DNA from 2 places in the Streptomyces sp. NPDC048420 genome. Region 1 is predicted to be linked to the other one. Evidence: riboswitches for the same ligand, from Rfam matches in the RefSeq annotation. Region 1 holds a riboswitch; the other holds the start of a gene.
The links. A riboswitch is a leader RNA that binds a small molecule or an ion and turns the genes downstream of it on or off. The one in region 1 is predicted to bind S-adenosylmethionine.

Region 1 (4,410 bases):
GCCCCTTCTGACCCTGCGAGATCTCGAACTCGACCCGCTGGCCCTCTTCAAGGGTGCGGTAACCGTCCATCTGGATCGCGCTGTAGTGGACGAATACATCCGCACCACCGTCGACCGCGATGAAGCCGTACCCCTTCTCCGCGTTGAACCACTTGACGGTGCCCTGAGCCATGCCTAACTCCCCTATTACTGGCCCTTGCACGGACCCGCACTTCGCGGATCCGGGTCAGACCTCACCCCCCACATGGTTGGGGGCGTGCGCCGGAACGCGTCGACCGCGGCTGAATGTATCTGTCCAACTGCCGTCTGCAACAGGTCAATCGGACGAGAATTCTGGACGGAAGGGGTCCGGAATGTAGCGAGAATTCGCCCGAATTCGGGGCAAGTCGGGCCCCATAAACGACGCATAAGGCACATAAGACGTGCACACTTTGGCTACTTCTCATCGCCCGAGAAGCGGGAACTCATATGCATGCGGCATGAAGAGAGCCGCAGCTTCCCCAACTGTACCGTGCTCAACCATAGAGAATTGCCCCCTCCGCTTCTCTCACGGAGGGGGCAATCGGATGAACACTCGGTAATTACTGTTACCGAAGGTAATGACCAGTCATACGGTCACCCGCCGGCGACCGCCGGGATGATCGAGACACCGGCCCCGTCGGGCGTCGCCGTCTCCAGCCCCTGCTCGAACCGCACATCGTCGTCGTTCACGTACACATTCACGAACCGCCGCAGCTTGCCCTGGTCGTCGAGAACGCGCGCGGCGATACCCGTGTGGTTCTTCTCCAGATCCGCGATGACCTCGGCGAGGGTCCCGCCCTCGGCCTGCACCTCGGCCTGGCCACCGGTGTAGGTGCGCAGGATGGTGGGGATACGGACGGAAACGCTCATGCGAGGCCAGCCTCTCGGAAAGAGTCCAGGTTGGGACGGATGGTGGCGGTGAGCCCGGTACCGGCCACCGCATCCAGGGTCTTGAGACCGTCGCCGGTGTTCAGCACCACCGTGGTCTTCGTCGGGTCGAGGATGCCGTTCTCGATCAGCTTGCGGGTCACCCCCACGGTCACGCCACCCGCGGTCTCCGCGAAGATCCCCTCGGTCCGCGCCAGCAGCTTGATCGCGTCGACGACCTGCTCGTCGTTGACGTCCTCCACCGCACCGCCGGTACGACGCGCGATGTCCAGGACGTACGGACCGTCCGCCGGGTTGCCGATGGCGAGGGACTTGGCGATGGTGTTCGGCTTCTGGGGCCGGACCACGTCATGGCCCGCCTTGTACGCCACCGACACCGGCGAGCACCCCTCCGCCTGCGCGCCGAAGATCTTGTACGGCCTGTCCTCCACGAGCCCGAGCTTGATCAGCTCCTGCAGACCCTTGTCGATCTTCGTGAGCTGCGAACCGGAGGCGATCGGGACCACGAGCTGGTCGGGCAGCTGCCAGCCGAGCTGCTCGCAGATCTCGTACGCCAGGGTCTTGGAGCCCTCCGCGTAGTACGGCCGCAGGTTGACGTTGACGAAGCCCCAGCCCTCGCCGGCCGGGTCGCCGATCAGCTCGGAGCAGAAGCGGTTCACGTCGTCGTAGTTGCCCTCGATGCCGACGAGCTCGCCGCCGTAGATCGCGGCCATGACGACCTTGCCCTGCTCCAGGTCGTGCGGGATGAACACGCAGGAGCGGAACCCGGCGCGAGCGGCCGCGGCACCCACGGCGCCGGCGAGGTTGCCGGTGGAGGAGCAGGAGAGGGTGGTGAAGTTGAAGGCGCGAGCGGCCTCGATGGCCTGCGCGACGACCCGGTCCTTGAAGGAGTGCGTCGGGTTGCCGGAGTCGTCCTTGATGTACAGGCCGCCGGTCACGCCGAGCTCACGGGCGAGGTTGTCGGCCTTGACGAGCTGGGTCCAGCCGGGGTTGATGTTCGGCTTGGTCGCCACGTCCGCGGGGACGGGCAGCAAAGGGGCGTAGCGCCAGATGTTCGCGGGTCCCGCCTCGATCTGCTTGCGGAGCTCCTCGGTTTCGTAGGCCGAGAAGTCGTACGCGATCTCGAGCGGGCCGAAACACTCCTCGCACGCGAAGACCGGGCCGAGCGGGACGCGGTGGCCGCATTCGCGGCAGCTCAGCGCCGCGGCGGGACCCAGGTCGACGGAGTTCGTGGTGCTTGCAACAGTCTGCACAGCCATGGAGGCGAGGCCCTTTCTCCTCATCTTCCTCACGACGCACTTCGCCGTGAGACGGATTTGGCACCTTCCCGAGTCGGGAGCCTCGCGGAGACGATCGTCATCGATCGCTACGAGAACCGACTGGAGGGTTGCCGGGGCTTCATCGGGCCGTATCCCTCTGCCCCTCTGGATGAGCGGTATGAAGTTGTTAACGGCGGCCACCCTGGACATGCGATGGTCATCCGCGTTGTTCAAGACTGTAACCGACGACAAGGACAGTTGAGGGAGTCGTCCGAACCGCGAGATGGATCACACGCTAAGGAGCCGCCCACTGTGCTGAACGAAGTCGAGCGCTGGCTGGCCACCCGTTCCTGGTCCGTGACCGATCGCCCGCTCCACAAGATCATGGCGGCGAAGCGGAGCACGGGCCGGACCGTCAGCGTCGTCCTGCCGGCCCTCAACGAGGAGGAGACGGTCGGTGACATAGTCGCCGTGATCCGTCATGACCTCATGATGCAGGTCCCGCTCGTCGACGAGATCGTCGTCGTCGACTCGGGATCCACCGACCGTACGTCCGAAGTGGCGGCCGCCGCAGGCGCCCGGGTCGTCCACCGCGACGACATCCTCCCGCGCATCCCGGCCGTGCCCGGCAAGGGCGAGGTCCTGTGGCGCTCCCTGCTCGCCACCACCGGGGACATCGTCTGCTTCATCGACGCCGACCTGAAGGAGTTCTCCTCGGACTTCGTCTCCGGCATCGTCGGCCCGCTGCTCACCGACCCCGGGGTCGACCTGGTCAAGGGCATGTACGACCGTCCCCTGGGCGGCGCCGCCGGCCAGGGCGGCCGGGTCACCGAGCTGATGGCGCGGCCCCTGCTGAACATGCACTGGCCGCAGCTGGCCGGTTTCGTGCAGCCGCTGGGCGGCGAGTACGCGGCCCGCCGCAGCCTGCTCGAACAGCTCCCGTTCCCCGTCGGCTACGGCATCGAGCTCGGCATGCTGGTCGACGCCCTGCACCTGGTGGGCCTGAACGCCCTCGCGCAGGTCGACGTCGGGGTCCGCAAGCACCGCCACCAGGACGGCCAGGCGCTGGGCCGGATGTCGGCGGCGATCTACCGCACGGCCCAGCTCAGGCTGGCCCGCGGCCACATGATCCGCCCGTCCCTGACCCAGTTCGAGCGGGGCGCGGACGGCTTCGAGCCGCGGACGTACTCGGTGGACACGGAGGAGCGGCCGCCGATGGTGGAGATCGCGGAGTACGTGAAGAGGAAAGCCGCGTAGGACTCCTGAACGCCTGACCGCGACCCGGACTCCTGAACACCTGACCGTGACCCACGGGAACGTTTGAGCGGTTGGGTGCCGGGCTAGATGTCGAGGCATGGTTTCCTCGCACAGCGCCCACGTGCTGGTCGCATCCAACCGCGGCCCGGTCTCTTACGAAGTGGGCGAGGACGGCTCGCTGAACGCCAAGCGCGGCGGCGGCGGGCTCGTCTCCGGTCTGTCGGCGATCGGACCGGACGCGGGCGCGCTGTGGGTGTGCTCGGCGCTGTCCGACGGTGACCGCGAGGCGGTCCGGCGGGGCGTCGGCGAGGACGGCGTGCGAATGCTCGCCATTCCGGCCGACGTGCACGCGGACGCGTACAACGGCATCGCGAACTCGGTGCTCTGGTTCGTCCACCACCTGCTCTACCAGACCCCGCTGGAGCCGGCCTTCGACGCGGAGTTCCGGCGGCAGTGGGCGTCGTACGAGACGTACAACCGCGCCTTCGCACAAGCGCTCGCGGAGGAGGCGGCCGAGGGGGCGGCGGTCCTGGTGCAGGACTACCACCTGTGCCTGGTGCCGGGGATGCTGCGCGAACTGCGCCCGGACCTCAGGATCGCCCACTTCTCGCACACGCCGTGGGCGCCGGTGGACTACTTCACGATGCTGCCCGACGACATCCGCACCCAGCTCCTGGAGGGCATGCTCGGCGCCGACCGGGTGGCGTTCCTGACCTGGCGGTGGGCGACCGCCTTCCAGCGCTGCGCGGACGAGCTGGACCCCGAGCGCTACCTCAGCATGTGGCCGTCGGGAGCGCCCAGGGCGATCCAGCACCGGCAGGGCAAGGAGCTCCTGCGCACGACGTACATCGGCGTCCACGGCCTCGGCGCCGACGCCGATTTCCTGCACGCCCGCTCGCACGAGGCGGACGTCGAGGAGCGGATGACGGCTCTGCGCGAGGAGATCGGCGAGGGCCGCAGGACCATCGTGCGGGTCGACCGGACC
Region 2 (4,410 bases), on a different contig from region 1:
CCGACGACCACTCCGGTCCGGGTCAGGGCGGTGCCCTCCAGGGCCCGGACGATCCCGAAGTCGATGACCCGGGGGCCGTCCGGCGCGAGCAGGATGTTGGACGGTTTGAGGTCCCGGTGCACCAGGCCCTTGGCGTGGATCGCGGCGAGCGCCTCGGCGAGCGCGGCCGCCAGCAGCCGTACCGCGTCCGCGGGCAGCGGTCCCCGGTCGAGCACCGCGTCCCGCAGGTTGGGCCCCTGCACGAACTCGGTGGCCATCCAGGGCCGCGCGGCCTCGGTGTCCGCGTCCACGACCCGCGCGGTGTACGTCCCCGCTCCGCCGACGGTCTGCGCGGCCCGTACCTCGTGCCGGAACCGGGCACGGAAGGTGCGGTCCCCGGCGTGCTCGGCCCGTACGACCTTCACGGCCAGCCGCAGCCCGCCCCGCGCCTCGGCGAGGTACACCTCGCCCATCCCGCCGGACCCGAGTCTGCCCAGGACCTCGTACGGCCCGATGGTCCGCGGGTCCGTCTCGCGCAGCTCCTGCACCCCGTGCTCCCCCTGCCTCCGTACGGCTGCCGAGAGCGAGCGTATACGCGGGGCGGACGCCCGTACCTCAGACGGCCGGGACGCAGCGGCCGTCCTCGGTGCGGTACGTCCACTTCGCACCGTCCGCGACCAGTTCCTGCACGGCCTTCACGAACCGCTCGACGTGCTCGTCCGGCGTGCCCGCGCCGAAGCTCACCCGGATCGCGTTCAGGGACTTCTCGCCGGGCGCCGCCTCGGGGGCGCCGCACTCGCCCTGGGACTGCGGTTCGCTGCCGAGGAGGGTGCGGACGAGGGGGTGGGCGCAGAAGAGGCCGTCGCGGACGCCGATGCCGTACTCGGCGGAGAGCGCGGCGGCGAAGTGGGAGCTGTTCCAGCCCTCGACGACGAAGGAGATCACGCCGACGCGGGGGGCGTCGTCGCCGAAGAGCGACAGGACGCGGACCTCGGGGACGGTGGCGAGACCCTGGCGGACCTTCTCGATCAGGTGCTGCTCGCGGGCCACCAGGCTGTCGAAGCCGGCCTCGTTGAGGGCCTTGCAGGCGGAGGCGATCGAGTAGGCGCCGATGACGTTGGGGGACCCGGCCTCGTGGCGGGCGGCGCTCTCGTGCCACTCCACGTCCACGCCCCCGTCCTCGCGCCGGGTGACCTTGCGGCTGGCGCCGCCGCCCGCGAGGTAGGGGTCGGCGGCCTTCAGCCAGTCGGCACGGCCGGCCAGGACGCCGGAGCCGAAGGGGGCGTAGAGCTTGTGGCCGGAGAAGGCGACCCAGTCGACGTCGAGGTCACGGACGCTCAAGGGGTGGTGCGGGGCCAGCTGGGCCGCGTCCAGGACGATCCGGGCGCCGTGCGCGTGGGCGGCGGCGGCCAGCTCGCGGACCGGCCACAACTCGCCGGTGACGTTGGAGGCGCCGGTGACGCAGACCAGGGCCGGACCCTGGGAGTCCCGGCTGGCGAGGGCCTTCTCCAGCGTCTCGACGGCCTGGCGCGGGCTGCGCGGGGCGTCGAGGTAGGTGACGCGGGCGTCCTGCCAGGGCAGCAGGCTCGCGTGGTGCTCGGTCTCGAAGACGAAGACCTGGCAGTCGGCGGGGAGGGCGGCGGCGAGGAGGTTGAGCGAGTCGGTGGTCGACCGGGTGAAGATCAGCTGGTCGTCGTCCCGGCAGTCGAGGAACTCGGTGACGGTCTTACGGGCGTTCTCGAACAGGTCGGTCGACAGCTGGGAGAGGTAGCCGGCCCCGCGGTGGACGCTGCCGTAGTAGGGCGCGTAGGCCGCCACGTCGTCCCAGACGCGCTGGAGGGCGGGGGCGCTGGCCGCGTAGTCGAGGGCCGCGTAGGTGACCTCGCCGCCGGTGACGAGCGGGACGGTGACATCTCGCCCCAGAACGGGCAGCTGGGCACAAATGGTCTGGGCGGAGGCAGCGGTGGAGACAGACATGGGGGACTCCCGTGAAAAAAGAAAGGTGAAGGTGAGATGGGTGCGCGGAGGCGGGGCTCGGCGGCCCTATCGCATTCGCTTGCTCACGGAAGACTCCCTCGAACGACCAGGACCCCTGGTTTCGAGAGGGGCCCGCGCTTGCCGTGAACCTCGCTGCTCACGGCCTGGTCTTCACCCGGGGCACCCCGCCACGGACGGAGGGTTGCCGGACAGTCGGCCGGGGCCTCATGACTGTCACTCATGACCTGGTACAGGAACGTACGTGACGTGATCGCGGTCCCGCAACTCGTGTCCGAACTGCGGGACCGCGACCGCCTGCTATGCGTTGCTCGCGGCCACCCAGCGCTCCAGCGTCCGCTTCGCCGACCCGGAGTCGATCGACTCCGCGGCCTTGTCCATCCCGGCCCGCAGCTGCTCGGCCAGGGTCCCGACGCCCGGGTCCAACGCCACCAGCGCGGCCGCCGAGTTCAGGAGTACGGCGTCCCGCACGGGGCCCGTCTCGCCGTTCAGCAGGCGCAGTGCCACGTCGGCGTTGTAGGCGGGGTCAGCGCCCCGCAGCGCCTCCACGGGGACCAGCTCGATGCCGACGTCCCGTGGGTCGAAGCTCTCCTCGGTGACCTTGCCGTCCCGCACGACCCACACCCGGGACGTGGACGTCGTGGTCAGTTCGTCGAAACCGTCGTCGCCGCGGAAGACGAGGGAGGAGTTGCCCCGCTCGGCCAGGACACCGGCGATGAGCGGTGCCAGACGGGGGTCGGCGACTCCCACGGCCTGTGCCTTCACCTTCGCCGGGTTGGTCAGCGGACCGAGTGCGTTGAAGGTGGTCCGGATGCCCAACTGCCCTCGCGCGGCGGCCACATGACGCAGCGCCGGATGGAACTTGATCGCGAAGCAGAAGGTGATCCCGGCCTCCTCGGCCACCTCGGCCACCCGCTTCGGGGTCAGCTCCAGGTTGACGCCGAGCTTCTCCAGGACGTCCGAGGCGCCGGACGCGGAGGAGGCGGCCCGGTTGCCGTGCTTGACGACCTTCGCGCCGGTGCCGGCGATGACGATCGAGGACATCGTGGAGATGTTCACCGTCTTCGCGCCGTCGCCGCCGGTGCCGACGATGTCGACGGTCCGCCCCGGCACCTCGATCACGTTCGCGTGCTCGTACATAGTCCGTACGAGCCCGGTGATCTCCTCGACGGTCTCGCCCTTGGCCCGCAGCGCCACCGCGAACCCGGCGATCTGCGCGTCCGTCGCCTCACCGCGCATGATCAGGTCCATCGCCCACGCGGTGTCGTCGGCGGACAGGTCACGGCCGTCCAGCAGGCCGTTGAGCAGGGCGGGCCAGGAACGGCCCGCCGCGGTGTCGCCTCCAGCGGGGGTCACAGCGCTCATACGGCCGCTCCAGGTGTCGTAGCAGAGTGTGCTCACACCCTATCCAGCCCAGGCCACGGCAAAGGGCCCCGTCCGGTGTTCGGACGGAACCCTCCCGCCTCCGGCGCACGCGCCACATCAGACCCGAGCCCACACAGCCACCCCCGCCTCGACTACACCAGCACAGCGACAGACCCCACCCGGGCGCCGGACCGCCCTTCCACGACGCAGACGGCCGTGACACCGGACCCTGTCCAGCCTCCCCCACCGCACGGCAACAGCCCCCGACCTGCACTCCGCACGCACCCCTCCCCGCCTCGGGTACGGCCACGACACCCGACCCGCACCGTGACCGCGTACCGCACGACAAGCGTCCCCGGCCCGCATGCAGCACCTGCCCTTTCAGCCGCCGCACCCAGCCCCGCACAGCCTCCCCCACCGCACCCCTCCACCGTGGCCACGCACAGCACGGCAAGACGACCCCGGCCCGCATGCCCACACCCCGCCACCTCAAGTCCAGCCACCACACCCGCCCCCACAGCCTCCTTCGCTGCTCGGCGCAAGGCGAAGGGCCCGTCCGGTGTGTCGGACGGGCCCTTCTACCGCGCGTGGCGAGCGCAGCGATCAGTGGTGGCCGTGGCCGCTCGTGATCTCCCTGTACTCCTCGACGGTCGGCTTGGCGATCTGGGCTTCCTCGCCGTAGTACGCCTCGCTCAGCTTGGCGCGCAGCTTCTCGGAGCCCTTCACCTTGCGCTCGACGCCGTTCTCGTCGACCGTGGCGCCGATCGCGGCCGGCGCGTACTGCTCGTGCGCCGTGAGCGTGTGCAGTTGCTCCTGGCTGAGCGGCTCGTGCACCTCGATGAACTCACCGTGCGGCAGGCGCTTGATGATGCCGGACTCGCGGCCGTGCAGCACCTTGTCCTTGTCGCGGCGCTGGAGGCCGAGGCAGATCCGCTTGGTGGCGACGAACGCCAGGACCGGGGCGACGAAGAACGCGACCCGCACGAACCAGGTGATGGCGTTGATCGACAGGTGGAAGTGGGTGGCCCAGAGGTCGTTTCCACCACCGATCAGCAGCACCATGTACCAGGT

Region 2: linked by a shared signal. The riboswitch ahead of AB0D34_RS16185 (aminotransferase class V-fold PLP-dependent enzyme) and the one ahead of thrC (threonine synthase) in region 1 are both predicted to bind S-adenosylmethionine.

Annotation. Positions count from the first base shown of each region.
Region 1 covers NZ_JBEZKG010000012.1:213,558-217,967, forward strand. Annotated here, with positions in the region: gene AB0D34_RS23970 (cold-shock protein) at 1-172, opposite strand, end outside; gene AB0D34_RS23975 (MoaD/ThiS family protein) at 616-891, opposite strand; gene thrC (threonine synthase) at 888-2,168, opposite strand; SAM riboswitch class I at 2,186-2,344, opposite strand; gene AB0D34_RS23985 (glucosyl-3-phosphoglycerate synthase) at 2,481-3,425, shown strand; gene AB0D34_RS23990 (trehalose-6-phosphate synthase) at 3,523-4,410, shown strand, end outside.
Region 2 covers NZ_JBEZKG010000008.1:163,287-167,696, reverse strand. Annotated here, with positions in the region: gene AB0D34_RS16190 (serine/threonine-protein kinase) at 1-527, opposite strand, end outside; gene AB0D34_RS16185 (aminotransferase class V-fold PLP-dependent enzyme) at 595-1,956, opposite strand; SAM riboswitch class IV at 2,086-2,202, opposite strand; gene trpD (anthranilate phosphoribosyltransferase) at 2,275-3,339, opposite strand; gene AB0D34_RS16175 (cytochrome bc complex cytochrome b subunit) at 3,943-4,410, opposite strand, start outside.